Regions from separate parts of the Mesorhizobium sp. M1403 genome, predicted to be linked through region 2. Evidence: predicted binding sites of a transcription regulator. Region 2 holds the regulator's gene; each other region holds the start of a gene.
What was found. Region 2 encodes LexA, which represses DNA repair genes until DNA is damaged. Its sites were predicted from a motif close to TGTTCNNNNTGTGTTCNG; they were not measured.
Positions count from the first base shown of each region.

Region 1: NKH01_RS04675 (PA0069 family radical SAM protein) is a predicted target of LexA. The motif match lies at 2,790-2,807, and genes of this name have one in related genera.
Region 3: NKH01_RS11235 (helicase-related protein) is a predicted target of LexA. The motif match lies at 2,613-2,630, and genes of this name have one in related genera.

Region 1 is NZ_JAMYKY010000002.1:15,324-21,559, forward strand. It holds gene NKH01_RS04665 (F0F1 ATP synthase subunit B) at 1-443, shown strand, start outside; gene rnhB (ribonuclease HII) at 698-1,393, opposite strand; gene NKH01_RS04675 (PA0069 family radical SAM protein) at 1,561-2,715, opposite strand; gene NKH01_RS04680 (glycosyltransferase) at 2,866-3,369, shown strand; gene NKH01_RS04685 (phytanoyl-CoA dioxygenase family protein) at 3,559-4,533, shown strand; gene moaB (molybdenum cofactor biosynthesis protein B) at 4,567-5,109, opposite strand; gene NKH01_RS04695 (4-(cytidine 5'-diphospho)-2-C-methyl-D-erythritol kinase) at 5,096-5,998, opposite strand; gene NKH01_RS04700 (membrane protein) at 6,025-6,210, opposite strand.
Region 2 is NZ_JAMYKY010000001.1:655,447-661,682, reverse strand. It holds gene NKH01_RS03330 (hormone-sensitive lipase) at 1-371, opposite strand, end outside; gene kynU (kynureninase) at 470-1,717, opposite strand; gene lexA (transcriptional repressor LexA) at 2,189-2,920, shown strand; gene NKH01_RS03315 (ComEC/Rec2 family competence protein) at 2,914-5,379, opposite strand; gene gltX (glutamate--tRNA ligase) at 5,475-6,236, shown strand, end outside.
Region 3 is NZ_JAMYKY010000004.1:342,833-349,068, reverse strand. It holds gene NKH01_RS11250 (acetyl-CoA C-acetyltransferase) at 55-1,239, shown strand; gene phbB (acetoacetyl-CoA reductase) at 1,344-2,069, shown strand; gene NKH01_RS11240 (hypothetical protein) at 2,102-2,398, shown strand; gene NKH01_RS11235 (helicase-related protein) at 2,797-6,236, shown strand, end outside.

The DNA.
Region 1 (6,236 bases), on a different contig from region 2:
TCTTCCTCGGCATTGCCATCTACATCAAGGTGCCGGGCATGATCGCCAAGGCGCTCGATGCCCGTGCCGACAAGATCAGCAGCGAACTCGAGGAAGCGCGCCGGTTGCGCGAAGAGGCCCAGCAGTTGCTCGGCCAATATCAGCGCAAGCGCAAGGAAGCCGAGCAGGAGGCCGCGGCCATCGTCGCCGCCGCCAAGCGCGAAGCCGACATGCTCGCCGCCGAGGCGCACAAGAAGACCGAGGATTATGTCGCCCGGCGTACCGCCTTGGCCGAGCAGAAGATCGGCCAGGCCGAGCGCGAGGCGATCGGCGAAGTGCGCGCCAGCGCCGTCGACATCGCGGTAGAGGCAGCGCGCGCGCTGCTGGCCGGCAAGATCGACGCCAAGGCCGGCGCCGACCTGTTCAACGCCTCGCTGCAGGATTTGAAGTCGAAGCTGAATTAAGCGACTTCGTCGAGAAATTAATCGAAAGCCGCCTGGGAAACCTGGCGGCTTTTTTGTTAGCGAAAACGGCTGAGCGCGTAATCTCCCTCCCCGAGGGGGAGATGTCGCCGAAGGCGACAGAGGGGGTCAGTACGTCCTGGCGCGACGCCATGTGGGACGAAAGAGGCGGTTGGCGCCTCACGCGAGGCGACCCCTCTTGCCTGCCCGCCATCTCCCCTCGAGGGGGAGATTACGCCTAGCCGCTTTCGCCAATCTCAATCCAGGCCCGAAAAACCCTCTTCCTCCAGCACCTCGGTGCCGCCGAACCGGAACGGCGCGAAGGAGGCGCGGTGCAGCCGTACCACTGGCCCGTGCAGATCGATCGCCGTGCGATGGCGCACAGTGGCGTAGCCCATATGCAACTCGAAGCCGTAATGCGCATGATGGCTGCCGCAGCCGCACATCATGCGGTCGCGCATCACCTTGGCGACGATCGAGGCTGCGGCGATCGACTGCGAGCGCTGGTCGCCCTTGATCAGCGCTCTGCCCTCGCAGGGCAGGCCGGGCGGCACGTCGCGGCCGTCGGCCAGCGCCAGCTTCGGCCGGATTGACAGGCCTGCTACGGCACGGCGCATCGCCTCCAGGCTGGCCTTGAGGATGTTGCTGGCATCGATGCCTTCGGCGCTGACCGAGGCCATTGATACGGCAAGTGCGGAGCCGAGGATTTTCAGGAACAGCGCCTCACGCTGCAAATGCGTCAGCCGCTTGGAATCATCGAGGCCGTCGGGGATGTTGGCGGGATCGAGCACCACCGCTGCAGCCACCACCGGCCCGGCGAGCGGGCCGCGGCCGGCCTCGTCCATCCCCGCCACCGGCCACAGGCCTTCGGCCATTGCCTTCGTCTCGAACGAGAAGTCGGGTTTCTCGACGATTTCGAAGAGAAGCGGAGAATCGGAACGCGGGCGAGCCATGGTGCGGCGAGGTTCGCATCGGCTCCGATTCTCCGCAAGTCCCTCCGGGTCGGGCGGGGCACCGGACCAGGAGGGGGCTACCGTCTGCAAGCCCGGGGACAGGACAGGCCGGACGGGATTTTTCGCCTGTTGCCGGCCGCTTCAAGCGGCTGGCACGAGACGCTTTGTCACAGCAGCATCAGCTGCTCGGTTGCCTTGGCGGCGGGGACGAACCGGTCGGTCCTCAGCGAGCGCCGCTCGGCATTGAGGCCGAGCCGTTTGGCGGCGATCTCGAAACGGCGGCCGATCTGCCAGGCATAAGGGCCGGAGCCTTTCATGCGCTTGCCCCATTCCGAATCGTAGTCCTTGCCGTCGCGCATCGAACGGATCAGCGACATGACGTGGCGATAGCGGTCGGGATAGTGGCGCAGCAGCCAGTCCTTGAAGATCGGCGCGACCTCCAGCGGCAGGCGCAGCAGCACATAGCCCGCTTCACGCGCGCCCGCTGCCTGCGCCGAATCGAGGATGCGCTCCATTTCCGGGTCGGTCAGTCCGGGGATGATCGGTGCGACCATCACCGAGGCCGGAATGCCGGCGTCCGAAAGCTGCCTGATCGCCTCCAGCCGCTTGGTCGGCGTCGACGCGCGCGGCTCCATCGTTCTGGCCAGCATCCTGTCCAATGTCGTCACCGACAGTGCCACCTTGGCCAGCCCGCGTTCGGCCATGCGTGACAGAATGTCGATGTCGCGTGTCACCAGCGCTGACTTGGTGACGATGCCGACCGGATGCCCACGCGCCTCCAGCACTTCGAGGATCTCGCGCATGATCCGGTATTGCTTCTCGATCGGCTGGTAGGGATCGGTGTTGGTGCCGATGGCGATGGTGCGCGGCTGGTAATTATCCCTGGACAATTCCTTGTCGAGCAGCCGCGCCGCATCCGGCTTGGCAAACAGCTTCGATTCGAAATCCAGCCCCGGCGACAGGCCCATGAAGCTGTGCGTCGGCCGCGCGAAGCAATAGACGCAGCCATGTTCGCAGCCGCGATAGGGATTGATCGAGCGGTCGAAGGAGATGTCGGGCGATTCGTTGCGGGTGATGATGGTGCGCGGCTTCTCGACCTGTACCTCGGTCTTGAACGGTGGCAGCTCCTCCAGCGAGTTCCAGCCGTCGTCGAACACATGCCGGCTGACCGGCTCGAAACGGCCGGACGGATTGATGCCCGCCGACCTGCCGCGATTGCGGTCCGGACGGACGCGCATGCCGCTCTGCTCGATCATCGCATTCGCCATCTCGGCCCTGCCAGCGCCGAAGGCTGCAATGTCGGCACGCACGATCTGTTCCATTTTGGCCCTTTCCCAGGGACTGTCCGCCCGCTGTCGAATCGCTCTGCTCATGAATGTATTCCTATCGCATTGAGTGGAACAAAGCAAGAACTTTCTGATGGCGCGCCGCAAAACTGGCGCTGCCCACCGCTTTCCGCTATTCGGCTAAACATGCTCAGCGTCCTGATCGAAACCCTGAATGACGAGGAGGGCCTCGCCCGCACGCTCGCCTCGCTGATCGGCGGTGCGGTCGAAGGCGTGGTGCGCGACGTTCTCGTCTGCGACACCGGCTCGACCGATCAGACGCACCGCGTCGCCGAACATGCCGGCTGCCACTATGTCAGCGGCGGCATCGCCGCCGGCATCAGGCAGGCCAAGGGCGACTGGCTGCTCTTGCTGGAACCGGGCGCGCGGCTGGGGGAGGGCTGGATCGATGAGGTCGTCGCCCATACTGCCAGGCAAACCATGGCGGCGCGATTTTCGCGGGCACGCGGCAGCCGCGCGCCGTTCCTGTCGCGGGTCTTTGCCGGAAATCGCGCCCTCGCCGAAGGCTTGGTGATCAGCAAGCGTCAGGCCGCTGCGCTGTCGAAGGGCGCCCGCAGCGCCGAAGCCATCGCCCGCGGCCTGGCGACAAGAAGGCTCCACGCCGAGATCTGGGTGGCGCCGCGGAAGTGACGGCTTACCATCCCGGCCTAGGGAACGCCGCCCAAGCAAATTTTCTGGCGGGTTGTCGTTTATTGTGCATTGCACAAAATCTGGCCGGGGGTTACCATTCCCAGCGATACGGGCGAATGGGTTTGGGGTGTGCCGGAGCGGCGGCGACGACTATCGTCGATGCTGTTCCCTCGACATTTGAGGACCCCGATGACCCTTTCAAGCCCTGACAAGTCCGGCGCTGCGAGCCTCGAGGCGATCGCACGCAACGGCGGTACGCTGCGCCGCATCGCCGCCCGCATTCCGACCTATCTTTCCGACCTTCGCGAGAATCCGGCATGGCTGCCGATGTTCATGCTGGCCCGCACCATGCCGGCGCGGCGGCTGCACTGGCGCGGTGCGAAGCCGGTTCGGCCGGCGCGCAATGTCAGTGAAACGATGTTCGCCGGCGTCGATCGCGATGCCGTCGTCGGCGCGCTGCGGACGGAGGGGCTCTATTCGGGCCTGATGCTGCCGGCCGCCATCCATGAGGAGATCGCCCGCTTCGCCGAGCACACGCCATGCTTCGGCAATTTCGACCGCCGGCTGGAATTCCTGCCCGAAAAACACGCCGATGCAGAAAAGCATTTCGGCCGCCCGCTGCTCAGCGGTCACTATTTCGAGCGGGTCCTCGACTGCAACGCTGCGGTCGCCGTGCAGCGCGATCCGCTACTCCTCGACATCGCAGCGCACTATCTCGGCAGCCAGGCCAAGCTGATCACCACCCGCGTCTGGTGGAGCTTTCCGACCGGTGGCGTCTCGGACGCCGACAAGAACATGGCTTCGCTCGGCAAATACCATTTCGACCTCGACGACTGGCGCATGCTGAAGTTCTTTTTCTACCTGGTGCCGGTCGACAACGACACCGGGCCGCATGTCTATGTCCGCGGCTCCCACAACCGCCGCATCCTGAAGCATCAGCTGACGCTTCTGGTCGGCCATTCGGCGGAAGAGGTGCTGGGCGTCTATGGCGAGCAGAGCCCGGTCACGCTGACCGGGCAGGCCGGTCTCGGCTTTGTCGAGGATCCGTTCGGCTTCCATATGGGTACCTTGCCGACGCGCACGCCACGACTGATGATGGAAGTCGGCTTCGGCGTCTCGCCGCCGTCGCGCCGGCGGTTTCACGGCGAGCCGGTCATTCGCTGAGGCGGGATCGCCCGGCTGATACCTCGCTCCGTCTCAGCCGCGCCGCAAATGCTCGTCCAGGCGCGGCATGATCTCGACGAAGTTGCAGGGCATGTGCCGATAGTCGAGCTGCGGCTTCAAAATGCCGTCCCAGGCGTCCTTGCAGGCGCCGGGCGAGCCCGGCAACAAGAAGACGAAGGTGGCGTTGACGACGCCGCCGGTTGCCCGGCTCTGGATCGTCGAAGTGCCGATCTTGTCGTAGGAGATGCGGTGGAACACTTCGGAAAAGCCGTCCATGCGCTTTTCGAAGATCGGCTCCAGCGCCTCCGGCGTCACGTCGCGGCCGGTGAAGCCGGTGCCGCCGGTGGTGATGACGACATCGATCGCATCGTCCTTCGACCAGCCCAAAACCTTGTCGCGGATCTTGTCGCGGTCGTCGGTGACGATGTCACGAGCGGCGAGGATGTGGCCGGCCTCGGTGATGCGGTCGGCCAGGGTCTGCCCGGATTTGTCGTCGGCGAGGCTGCGCGTATCTGAAACGGTCAGTACCGCGATGCGTACGGGAACGAAGGGGCGGCTCTCGTCAATCCTGGCCATGCGCCTCAGCCTCCGATGTCATGCTTCGCGTCGCGGCGACAAACCAGTCGGGATGGCGGCTGCGGATATCGACGGCCGCGCGCTTGGCCACATTGCCGGTCTCGAACAGCCCGAAACAGGTGGCGCCGGAACCAGACATTCTGGCAAAACCGGCTCCAGCCTTGTTCAGCACAGAAAGCGCCTTGCCGATGGCGGGCTGGATTGCACGCGCCGCAGGCTCGAGATCGTTGCGGGTGATCTCCAGCCAGTTGCGGATGCTGTGGAAGTCGAGGCTGCGCGGCAGCGGCGGCAGTCCCGCATTGTCGCGGCGGCCAAGCGCCTCGAACACGTCGGCCGTCGAGACGGCAGTTCCTGGATTGACGAGCACCAGACCCAGCGCCGGGAAACCCGGCACGAGCGTCAGCTCGTCGCCGATGCCGCGGGCTATCAGCGGCTTGGCTGCGAGGCACATCGGCACGTCGGCGCCAAGCGACAGGCCGATCCGCGCCAGTTCGGCATCGCCGATGTCGAGCCTCCAGGCCTGGACCAGAGCACGCAGCACAGCCGCCGCGTCGCTTGACCCGCCGCCGACGCCGGACGCGACCGGCAGGTTCTTTTCGAGCCTGATGGCGACAGCCGGCGCATGCTGGGGACCGGCCTCGCGACGCAGCGCGTCGCGCGCTTTCGCCACCAGATTATTGTCGTCGGCCGGTACCGCGGAGGCGTATTTGCCGGACACGGAAAACCCGTCGCTGTCGGCAAGTTCCGTCTCGATGCGGTCGCCGAAGCGCGTGAACACAGCCAGGCTTTCGATCGTGTGATAACCGTCGGCGCGCCGGCCGGTGACGTGCAGCGCGAGATTTATCTTGGCGTGCGCATGCGATGCCCGGATGCTGGTCTCGGAATCCACTGGCTCGGCCGCGAGGGAGACGACGGTCAATCCTTGGCCAGACGGTATTCGCCGGTCTTCGGATCCTTGACCAGCGTTCCCATCGTACCGTTGGCGGCTTGCTTTTCGGTACGCCGCACCTTGGCGGTCACCCGCTCGGCTTCCCTGACGAAGGAGCGGTAGCCGAAATAGGCGGCAATGCCGACGACGGCGAAGAAAATGATCTGCGGCATGTCAAACTCTCCCTCGCAAGGCCGGC
Region 2 (6,236 bases):
CCGACTTCCTTGACGATGCCGCCAATGCGTATCTGCGGACAGAGCGTGTAGGACGGCATCGCCACAGCATAGCCGCGATCAACAGCGCCAGCGGCAAGATGCGACCAGAAACTCTTGTCGAATGCCATCCAGTAGCCGCCATGGACGAACACCACGAGCCCCTTGGGCTTGGTGGCCGGCAGGAAAAGATCGAGCCGGTTGCGTGGGTTTTCGCCATAGGCGATGTCGAGCCGCGCCCTGCCCTCGGTCGAAAGCACGTCGCGAAAAACCCCCGCGGGCTCGACCCAGGCCGCCGGCCAGCGATCGCTGCCGGCTATGTTGGCGCCATTGGCATAGGCGTTGTCCCAATCGGCAATGTGACGTTCGAACACCCTGCGCCCTCCCCTTGGCAATATGGCCTTGCCGCGTAGCCGTGAGCATCGCGCGGCGCGTCGTCGCCAGCCTCACGATGCCAGCTCTCGCATCAATCTCAAGTGACAGCCGCCTTGATGGCGAAGCGCGCATCCTTCCACGCACCGGTGCGCAGGATGTCCACAAGCACTTCGACGGCCTGCCAGACATCGGCATAGCCGACATAGAGCGGGGTGAAGCCGAAGCGCATGGTCGATGGCGCGCGAAAATCGCCGATCACGCCACGTTCGATCAGCGCGCGCATGATCTGGTAGCCATGCTCGTGCATGAATGAAATCTGGCTGCCGCGTTTTTCCCCGTCGCGCGTGCTTTCGAGCGTTAGCCCGTAAGTGCCGCACTTTGCCTCGACAAGCTCGATGAACAGATCGGCCAGCGCGATGCTCTTCTTGCGCACCGCCGTCATGTCGACATCGTTCCAGATGTCGAGCGCGCCCTTCAGCGTGCGCATCGACAGGACCGGCTGGGTGCCGCACAGAAACCGGCGGATGCCGGTGCCGGCCGCATAGCCTGGCTCGAAGGCGAAGGGCCGTGCATGGCCCCACCAGCCGGTGAGCGGCTGCTGGATGTCGGCAAGATGCCGCTCAGCCGCATAGATGAAGGCAGGCGCGCCCGGTCCGCCATTCAGATATTTGTAGGTGCAGCCAACGGCAAAATCGGCGTTTGCCTTGTCGAGCTCGACTGGCATCGCACCGGCGGTGTGGCAGAGATCCCAGACGATCATCGCCCCGGCTTCCTGGGCCCTGCGCGTCAGCGCCGGCATGTCGCGCAGTTCGCCCGACCTGTAGTTGACGTGGTTGACCAGCACCACGGCGGTGCCTTCGTCGATCAGCTCTTCGATGCTCGGCGCGTCGACCCCCGAGAGGCGAAGCAGCGTATCTTTTCGCGTCGAAACCACACCCTCAGCCATGTAGAGATCTGTCGGAAAACTGTCGCCCTCGGCGACGATGACCTGCCGCTCCGGCCGCATGGCCATGGCGGCGTGCAGCAGCTTGTAGATGTTGACCGATGTCGTGTCGCAGACCACCGTCTGGCCGGCCGCGGCACCGATCAGGCGCCCGAGCTGGTCGCCGAGTTCGAGCGGCATGTTGAACCAGCCGGCCGTGTTCCAGGCGCGGATGAGATCATGCGCCCATTCTTCGGTCGCTGCCTTGCTCAATTCATCGAAAGCTGCACGCGAAGCGGCCCCTAGCGAATTGCCGTCGAGATAGATCACTCCTTGCGGCAGCACAAAGCGGTCGCGCATCGCGCGCAGCGGATCTGCAGCATCCATCGCCCTTATGGCTACGAGATCGCGAATTCCTGTCATGATTTGTCTGCTCCCCCAAGATTCACCGCAACGCCGGACACGCATCGACGGCATCCATCGGTCACGAGCGGTTCTCCATTACCTGGTATCGCGCAGCAAGGCTCCACCGGCGACAAGTTGCCTGACCACGCGGTGGAAACCAGGAGCCAAGCCAACCCAAGGTTGGCGTTTTGACTTCGTTTCGTTCACGGCGCATTGACCAAACCGCACAGTCGATACGGCTTCAATTCCGTGCCCCTTTGCCGGCTGACGGCCGATACCAGTGCCGCCTTCTGGAAACCCAGAGGCCGCAAACGAAAGCAGAATCAAGGCGATGAGGCCCGCGGCGGTGAAAATGCAGCGTCCCGGTTGGCGAGTGGTATCGTTACCCGAGCCCTAACACATTCATTAAACTTTAAACAGTTGCGGAACACAACTGGAACAGATAGTGTTTGTTCTGGGTTTGTTTTTCTGATTCTGTTGGGGGTCGCTATGCTGACACGCAAACAACACGAACTGCTTATGTTCATCCACGAAAGGCTGAAGGAAAGCGGTATCCCGCCCTCCTTCGACGAGATGAAGGAAGCGCTCGACCTGGCTTCCAAATCGGGAATCCACCGGCTGATTACGGCGCTGGAGGAGCGCGGCTTCATTCGCCGTTTGCCCAACAGGGCCCGTGCGCTGGAGGTGCTGCGCCTGCCCGATTCGATCGCCCCCGGCCTCAATGCGGCACGCAAGTTCTCGCCGAGTGTCATCCAGGGCAGTCTTGGGCAAGGTCCTCGGCAAGGCAAGCCGACATCGTCGCGCGTCCCTGCAGCCGGCAATGACGACGATGTCGTCGCCGCCGTGTCTATCCCGGTGATGGGCCGCATCGCCGCTGGTGTGCCGATCGATGCCATCCAGCACCAGACGCATTCGATCTCGGTGCCGCCGGACATGATCATGGGCGGCGAGCATTATGCGCTCGAGGTCAAAGGCGATTCGATGATCGAGGCTGGCATTTTCGACGGCGACACGGTGATCATCCGCAATGCCGATACGGCGAGCCCTGGTGAGATCGTGGTGGCACTGGTCGACGAGGAGGAAGCGACGCTGAAGCGGTTCCGCCGCAAAGGCGCCTCGATCGCCCTGGAAGCGGCCAATCCGGCCTACGAGACGCGCATCTTCGGGCCAGACAGGGTCAAGGTACAAGGCAAGCTCGTCGGGTTGATCCGCCGCTACTGAGTAGCGCCCTTGGCGCTGGCTTTAGGCTTGTTGGCCTTGCGGTATGGCGGCAGGCCACGTGTCGCGCGTGAAAACTTCCGTTGCACGTGCCAGGGCCGGTATGATTTTTCGACGGCGAAGCGGATTTCGGCGCGTGTTGCCGCTTGTGGATCGAAATAGACGGCCGCACTTCCCGCGCGCGCCAGTTGCCGTTTGGTGACGACGAGGACCAGCCGGTCGTAGTAGCAGGGATTATGGGCGGTGGCGTCGTCGATGACGATCAAGCTGGCAAAGGCGCAGGCTGGCCGTGCAGTATCGCGGTCCTTGGCTTGCGCGATGATCGCGCCGGATGGATGCCTGGCAAGGCAGAGACCGTCCGTGCAAATGAACGGCATGCCCGGCGGTAGGGCGGCTGGATCGGCAATGTCGAATTGCGGATCGTTCTTTCCAGGTGTTTCCGGCGCGACGATAGCCTCTGATGTGAGCGCGCGTTTCCAGTTGTCGATGGTGAACTCATTCGGGCGTGCCCGGTTGACCGCGAGTTCACCGCTGCCGATCGGCAGCGCGACGAGCCGTGCGTCCTCCGAGATCAATACATCGGGTACGCGCGTCTGCGTTGTCGTTAGCAGGCCGGCGAGCGCAAAAGGAAGTGCCACGAGCCGCAACCAGGTCGTCGCCATGCTGGCAATGACGAGGGCGATCGTCACCAAAAGGACAGATCTCAGCGAAATCAGCCCGACCGCATCGATCGGCGAGCGCTCGGAGATCCACCCGGACAGGGCGATCATCGCCGTCAGCCCCTTGCCCATCACGTAGAGGAAAGGCCCATCCGCGCCGAACGGCATCGCCAGCGCACTGAGGACGGCGAAGGGCATGACGACCAGTGAGACGATCGGCATGATGGCCAGATTGGCGAACAGGCTGAGCGGCGCCACGCGCTGGAAATGCCATATGGCGAAAAGCGCCGTGGCGCTCCCTGCAATGATCGAGGTCATCGCCAGGCCGCCCATGCCCAGCAGGACCTTTCGAGCGGCAAAGCGTAGCGGCGACCGCCGGGGTGGCGGCGTGGTGGCCCTGCCGGCGCGGTAATCGGACCAGCCTGCATATGCGCCGACAAGGGCCGCCGTCGCGGCGAAGGACATCTGGAAGCTCGGACCGACCACCTCGTGCGGCGACACCAGAATGACCGCGATGGCCGAGATCGCCAGATTGCGCATGGTGAGCGCGGCCCGGTCGAAGAGCACGGCGATAAGCATCACCGCAAGCATGATGAAGCTGCGTTCGGCCGCCACCACAATGCCGGAAAAGACGAGGTAGGCCGCAATCGAAAAAAGCGCGGCGGCCGCGGCATATTTCTTGACCGGCCGTCGCGATGAGAAATCGGGAAACAGCGCAAAGGCGCCGCGTAGCAGCGCCATGATGGTGCCGGCGACCAACGCCATATGCAGCCCCGAGATGGAGATGATGTGGTAGATGCCGGTACGCCGCATCGCTTCGTTGACCTCGTCGGGAATGCCGGCGCGCACGCCGACGATCAGTGCAGCAGCAATCTCGCCCTCGGCGCCGCCGATGCGGCTGCGGATATGGTCGGCGATGGATTCGCGCGCGTCTTCGATCGCGGAAGAAAGCCGTGCGGCAAGCGGCATGCTGCCCGACGGCACGACTTTCGGATTGCCGAGAAAAAAGCCGCTGCCGCCGATACCGGCAAAATAGCTGTCGAAAGAGAAATCATAGCTGTCGGGTCGCACCGGGCCGGTCGGTGGCAGCAGCCGCACATAGCCGGCGATCTCGGAACCGGCGGTCAGCTCAGCCGGTATTTTCATCGCCGAAACGCGGACCCGTTCCGGCATGTAGCGCAGTGTCGGCCTGGCGGTTGAGATCACATCGATCGTCAGCCTGATGCGGCCGCTCGCCATGGGCTCGAACGATACGACGCGACCCGTGAGGCGCGTCGAGATTTCAGAACCGAGCATATGCGTTCCGACACGCCAGGTCTCGACCTTGGCGGCAAGCACGCCAAGCGCGCAGAGCAACGCCGCCATGAAGCACAGGCGGGTTCTGGGCCACGACCGCGAGGCGACGGCACAGAGGGCTGCCAAGGCGACGATTGCGATCGGCTGTGGAAAGGCCGGCTCCTCCGCCAGCGCAAAATATACGACCACCCCGCATGCGAGGAACACCGGCACCAGCAGGAAGGCGACCCCACGGTCGAGCTCCAGACCGGCCGCCGAGGTTACGCCGTTGCGGATACGGGACGGTGACGGGAGGCGGAAACGCCGGCGTAGGCGCACGATGGGCTCGGCCGCGGGCACGAGAACCGTTGCTGGGTCGCTCGCCGGCAGCGACGGGGCATCAAAGCGTGGAGCCGGCAGCAATGCCGGTGCCGGCAGGACAGGCACGGGCGCGGCAAACAGCAAGCGTTCGCTGACGCCGCTGCCAACGTCCTCGCCCTCGCCCGCACCACGGCCTCGCACAGCCATCGGGTCTGCCCCTTGCGCCCTCGACCTCCTATGCTACATGAACGCGCAACGCGCGAAAGTCCGCAACCCACTTCCTTCGCCTGCCTGAGAGTTCCATGCCCGACAAGGTCGTCACCCGTTTTGCCCCCTCGCCCACCGGCTATCTGCATATTGGCGGGGCGCGCACGGCGCTGTTCAACTGGCTGTATGCCAAGCACACAGCCGGCACGATGCTGCTGCGCATCGAGGACACCGACCGCGAGCGTTCCGCCGATGCGGCAACCGCGGCCATCCTCGACGGGCTTTCCTGGCTTGGCCTGACATGGGACGGTGAGCCGGTGTCGCAGTTCGAGCGTGCGCCGCGCCATCGCGAGGTGGCCGAGGAACTCGTTCGCATGGGCAAGGCCTATTATTGTTACGCGACGCCTGCCGAGTTGGAGGCAATGCGCGAGAGCGCACGAGCCAAGGGGCTGCCTCCCCGCTATGACGGCCGCTGGCGCGACCGCGACCCCTCCGAGGCGCCGGCCGGCGCCAAGGGGGCGATCCGCATCAAGGCGCCGACAGACGGCGAGACGGTTGTGCATGACCGCGTCCAGGGCGACGTGCGCTTTCCCAACAAGGATCTCGACGATTTCATTATTCTGCGCTCGGACGGCAACCCGACCTACATGCATGCCGTCGTCGTCGACGATCACGACATGGGCGTCACCCACATCATCCGCGGCGACGACCATTTGACCAACGCCGCCCGCCAGACGGTGATCTACCATGCCATGGGGTGGGAGGTGCCGTCGATGTCGCATATCCCGCTGATCCACGGTGCCGACGGCGCCAAGCTGTCGAAACGGCACGGTGCGCTCGGCGTCGAGGCCTATCGC
Region 3 (6,236 bases), on a different contig from region 2:
AAGAAAAGTCCCCGACGGCACCCGAAATCGCTCCCCGAAAGTCTGGAGAAGAACATGTCCGCTTCCAACGCCATCGTTGTCGCCAGTGCGGCGCGCACGCCTGTCGGCTCCTTCAACGGCGCCTTCGCCAACACGCCAGCTCATGAACTGGGTGCCGTCGCCGTCAGGGAAGCGCTTGCCCGCGCCGGCGTCGACGGCAAGGAGGTGGACGAGGTCATTCTCGGCCAGATCCTGACCGCGGCTCAAGGGCAGAACCCGGCGCGGCAGGCGGCCATGGCCGCCGGCGTGCCGCAGGAGGCGACCTCATGGGGCCTGAACCAGCTCTGCGGCTCCGGCCTGCGCGCCATCGCGCTCGGCATGCAGCAGATCGCCCAGGGCGATGCAAAAATCATCGTTGCCGGCGGCCAGGAATCGATGTCGATGGCTCCGCATGCGCAGCATCTGCGCGGTGGCGTCAAGATGGGCGATTTCAAGCTGATCGACACCATGATCAAGGACGGCCTGACCGATGCCTTCTATGGTTATCATATGGGCAACACGGCGGAGAACGTCGCCCGCCAGTTCCAAATCACCCGCGACGACCAGGACCAGTTCGCACTGGCTTCCCAGAACAAGGCCGAGGCTGCGCAGAAAGGCGGAAAATTCAACGACGAGATCGTTGCCTTCACAGTCAAGGGCAGAAAGGGCGACACGATAGTCGACCAGGACGAGTACATCCGCCATGGCGCGACGATCGACGCCATGACCAAGCTCAAGCCCGCCTTCGACAAAGACGGCACGGTGACAGCAGCCAATGCTTCCGGCATCAATGACGGCGCCGCCGCCGTGGTGCTGATGACCGAAGCGGAAGCCGCAAGGCGCGGCATCACGCCGCTGGTGCGTATCGTTTCCTGGGCGACCGCCGGCGTTGACCCGCAGATCATGGGGACGGGACCGATCCCCTCCTCGCGCAAGGCGCTGGCCAAGGCCGGCTGGTCGGTCGGCGACCTCGATCTGGTCGAAGCCAACGAGGCCTTCGCCGCGCAGGCCTGCGCCGTCAACAAGGACATGGGCTGGGACCCGTCCATCGTCAACGTCAATGGCGGCGCCATCGCCATCGGCCATCCGGTCGGCGCCTCGGGCGCCCGCATCTTCAACACGCTGGTCTACGAAATGCGTCGCAGAAGTGCCAAGAAAGGTCTTGCCACGCTGTGCATCGGCGGCGGCATGGGCGTTGCCATGTGCGTGGAAGCATTGTGATGAGATAAGCGATACGAATAGGATACTGGCGCAAAGCGAGTAGGGAATAGAGGGCAAACCCTACCGCTTCAACGCTCAGTCATCTGCATTTCCCTGGAGGACACATGACAAAGGTTGCAATCGTCACAGGCGGGTCGCGCGGCATCGGCGCGGCGATATCGGTCGCCTTGAAAAGCGCCGGCTATTCGGTTGCCGCAAACTACGCCGGCAATGAGGAAGCGGCAGCAAAGTTCAAGGCAGCGACCGGCATCCCGGTCTACAAATGGTCGGTTGCCGACTACGAGGCCTGCGCTGCCGGCATCAAACAGGTAGAGGCCGATCTCGGTCCCGTATCGGTGCTGGTCAACAATGCAGGCATCACGCGCGACGCGATGTTCCACAAGATGACGCGCGAGCAATGGAAAGAGGTCCTCGACACCAACCTTTCCGGCGTCTTCAACATGACGCATCCGTTGTGGGGCGGCATGCGCGACCGCAAATTCGGCCGCGTCATCACCATCTCCTCGATCAATGGCCAGAAAGGGCAGGTCGGCCAGGTCAATTATTCGGCCTCGAAGGCCGGCGATATCGGCTTCACCAAGGCGTTGGCCCAGGAAGGCGCGCGCGCCGGCATCACCGTCAACGTCATCTGCCCCGGCTACATCGCCACCGAGATGGTCAAAGCGATGGACGAGAAGGTGCTCAACGAGCGTGTCCTTCCGCAGATCCCGGTCGGCCGTCTCGGCGAGCCGGAGGAGATCGCGCGCTGCGTCGTCTTCCTCGCTTCCGACGATGCCGGGTTCATCACCGGCTCGACCATATCAGCCAATGGCGGGCAGTACATCGCCTGACCGTTTATCTTTACGTTGAGATAGATACGCGCTTGGACGAACGGGCCTGCAAAACGGCCCGTTTCTATACTCTTCCCGTTGCAAGATCTCGATTCAGCACGCTGCCCCAATCCGGCACGCAAAGGTTAACGGCCGCTGCGCAGCCTGTGCAAAAACTGCCCGGCAGCCTGTGGATTCTCGGTGGAAAAGCTGTTCACAACACAACATGTTGCGGTGAACAAACCAAGAAACTTTGCCTATCGCTGATTCGTCGCCGATTCGTTCCGGCTTTGAGCGGAACGTTAACGGCGAGAGCCGAAAACACCCTCGAAATGATTAAAGCGCATTAGGAAACATCAATAATTTCATAATGTTGGGCGAAGCAGATTGGCCGGCCACGATCATTCACCGGCAAAGGTTAACGGTGGTGCTCGTTTGAATGCCGCCTGCATGAATCGGGCCAGTTTCTGTGATTCAGCATGTGGTGAGACTCGCCGGCAGAAATCCCAGATGTAGCCGTGAACAAAACCTGAATCAGCGCGAGTCAGTGATTCGTCGCTGATTCGTTCCAGACTCGTTCCAACTGTTAATCGGGAACAGATTTCTGGCTTCGAACCGACCAATCAGCCTGCCCTCGGCACATTCCGCTTTCGCTTCGCGCCCGAAATCCCTATGTGTCGCCTGTCATACGCGGCCAATATGGGCGCGCTCCCGACAATGCGAGGCAAAGAGCCTTATTTCCAGGCCGATGAACATCCATCCGAAACACACTGAACCGCTGATCCTGTCGGGTCGAGACGTGACGGCCGTGCTCGGCCCGACCAATACCGGCAAGACCCATCTCGCCATCGAACGCATGGTGGCGCATGAGAGCGGCGTCATCGGCCTACCGCTCAGGCTGCTTGCCCGCGAGGTCTATACGCGCGTCTGCGAGAAGGTCGGCGCCCATAAGGTTGCGCTCATCACCGGCGAGGAAAAGATCCAGCCGGCGGGCGCGAAATACTCGGTCTGCACGGTGGAAGCGATGCCGCGCGAGACCGACGCCGCCTTCGTTGCCATCGACGAGGTCCAGCTCGCTGGCGATCTCGAACGCGGCCACATCTTCACCGATCGCATCCTGCATCTGCGCGGCCGCCAGGAGACGCTGCTGCTGGGTGCGGCCACCATGCACGGCATTCTGCAGCGCCTGCTGCGGGGCGTGTCGGTGGTGACCCGGCCACGGCTGTCGCATCTTGCCTATGCCGGCTCGAAGAAGCTGACCCGCCTGCCGCGGCGCACCGCGATCGTCGCCTTCTCGGCCGACGAGGTCTATGCCATCGCCGAGCTGATCCGCCGCCAGCAGGGCGGTGCCGCCGTCGTGCTCGGCGCGCTCAGCCCGCGCACCCGCAACGCCCAGGTGGCGCTGTTCCAGTCGGGCGATGTCGACTACCTCGTCGCCACCGACGCCATCGGCATGGGCCTCAACCTCGACCTCGACCACGTCGCCTTCGCCCAGAATCGCAAATTCGACGGCTACCAGTACCGCAACCTGACCGCGGCCGAGCTCGGCCAGATTGCCGGCCGTGCCGGCCGGCATCTGCGCGACGGCACCTTCGGCGTCACCGGCCAGGTCGATCCGCTGGATGAGGAATTGGTCAAGAAGATCGAGGCGCATGATTTCGATCCGGTGAAAGTGCTGCAGTGGCGTACCGCGCATTTCGATTTCGCCAACCTCGATGCGCTGAAGCGCTCGATCGAGACCAACGCCCCGGTCGAAGGCCTGACGCGCGCACTGCCGGCCGTGGACGCGCAGGCGCTCGAGCATCTGTCGCGCGACGAGGACATCCGGGCACTCACCACCGACGCCAGGCGGGTGGCGCTGCTGTGGGAAGCCTGCGCGCTGCCCGACTACAGGAAGATCGCGCCGGCCCAGCACGCCGACTTGATCGCCTCCATCTACATGGACCTTGCCAGGCACGGCCATGTCGACGAGAACTACATGGCCGAGCAGGTGCGCCGCGCCGACACCACTGAAGGCGATATCGACACGCTATCGCACAGGATTGCCCAGATCCGCACATGGACCTTCGTTTCCAACCGGCCCGGCTGGCTGGCCGATCGGGCACACTGGCAGGAAAAGACGCGCGAAATCGAAGACAGATTGTCGGATGCGCTGCATGAGCGGTTGACGAAACGTTTTGTAGACCGCAGGACTTCCGTCCTCATGCGGCGCCTTAGAGAAAACACGATGCCTGAAGCCGAAATCAGCCCAACCGGAACCGTCCTCGTCGAAGGCCATCACGTCGGCGAGTTGCAGGGTTTCCGCTTCACCGCCGACCAGAGCGCCGGCGGCGAGGACGCCAAGGCGGTGCGGGCGGCGGCGCAGAAGGCGCTTGCCGCCGAGTTCGAGGCGCGTGCCGAACGCTTCGGCGCCTCGGCCAATGGCGACATCGCGCTGGGTTCGGATGGCACGCTGCGCTGGATCGGCGCGCCGATCGGCACGCTGGTCGCTGGCGAAGACGCTTTGAAGCCGCGTCTCGTTCTGCTCGCCGACGAGCAACTCACCGGCCCGGCCCGCGACAAGGTTGCGGCGCGCGCCGAGCGCTTCGTCAATTTCCAGATCGAATCCCTGCTGAAGCCGCTGGTCGATCTCAAGAATGCCGAGCAGATCACCGGCATCGGCCGCGGCATCGCTTTCCAGCTCGTCGAGCATTTCGGCCTCATCAACCGTCGCGACATCGCCGACGAGATGAAGTCGCTCGACCAGGAGGGCCGCGCGGCGCTTCGCCGTCTCGGCGTGCGCTTCGGCGCCTACCATGTCTTCGTGCCGGCGCTGATCAAGCCGGCGCCGGCCGGGTTGATAACGCTGCTGTGGGCGCTGAGAAACGACGGCAAGGACAAGCCCGGCTTCGGCGATGTCGTTCACGCACTGGCCTCCGGCCGCACCTCGGTGGTCATCGATCCAACCTTCGACAAGACTTTCTACAAGCTGGCGGGCTACCGCAATCTTGGCCGGCGTGCTGTACGCGTCGATATTCTCGAACGGCTGGCCGACCTGATCCGGCCGGCGACCAACTGGAAGCCGGGCCTCGGACCTCGCCCCGACGGCGCCTATGACGGTCAGTCCTTCATGGTGACGCCGCCGATGATGTCGATCCTCGGCGCCACCGCCGACGACATGGAAGAAATCCTGAAGGGGCTCGGCTATCGCGCCGATGCCAAGCCGGCGGCCGAGGTCAAGGCGCGGCTCGAAGCACAGGACAATGCCGCGCGTGAAGCGGCCGCTGCAAAGCAGGCGGCGGAAGAGGCAACGCGAGCCGAGCAGGCGAGGATGGCGGAAGCAGCTGCCGCGGCAGAGCCGCCGGCGGAGGTTTCGGCGGAGGCTTCGGAGCCTGTGTCGGATGCGGCTCCTGTTGCGGAGGCGGCCGAAGCCGTGACCGAAGCGGCGGCAGAGCCTGTCGCGGAAGACCAGCCGGAAGCTCCAGCCCCTGAAGCTGCGGCAGAAGTCACGCAAGAGACCCAGCCCGCCGCCGAAGCGGCTGCAGAACCAGCGGCTGAGCCAAGGACGGAACTTGGGGCGGAAACTGAGGCTACGGCACCGGCAGAGCCGCCGGTTTCCGACACTATGGAAGCATCGCCGGCCGAACCTGCAGCAACGGCGGAAGCCGTCGCCGGCGAAGCTGCCCCAGAAGCCGAGGAGCCAAAACCTGTGCTGTTGTGGCGGCAGGGTCGTTTCGACCAGCGCCCGCGTCATCGCCAGCATGACAACCGCCCCCGGGACAATCATCGGGACAGTCGCGCGCGCAATGGTCAAGCTGCGCCGGACGGCCGCAGCGATGCGCCGGTAGATGCCGGCGGGCAACCGACGCCGGGCGACCGGCCCGCCCGTCAAGGGCGCCACGATCAGCGCGACGGCGCCGGCAAGCCACGCTTCGACCGCAGCAAGTTCAAGCCCAAGCCGCAAGGCGAGGCGGCAGAGCAGCGCGCCGGCAAGCCGCAAGGCGACGCGGCAGAGCAGCGCGCCGGCAAGCCGCAAGGCGAACGCCTCGACCGGCGCGAAAACCGGCCCGACTGGAAGGCTGGACGGCAGGACGGCAAAGGCGGCGCCCAAGGCGCAAAGCCCGCCTTCCAGCCAAAGCCGCGTGAGGAACGCCCGGTCCGCTTCGATCCGGACTCGCCCTTTGCCAAGCTCGCCGCGTTACGCGACCA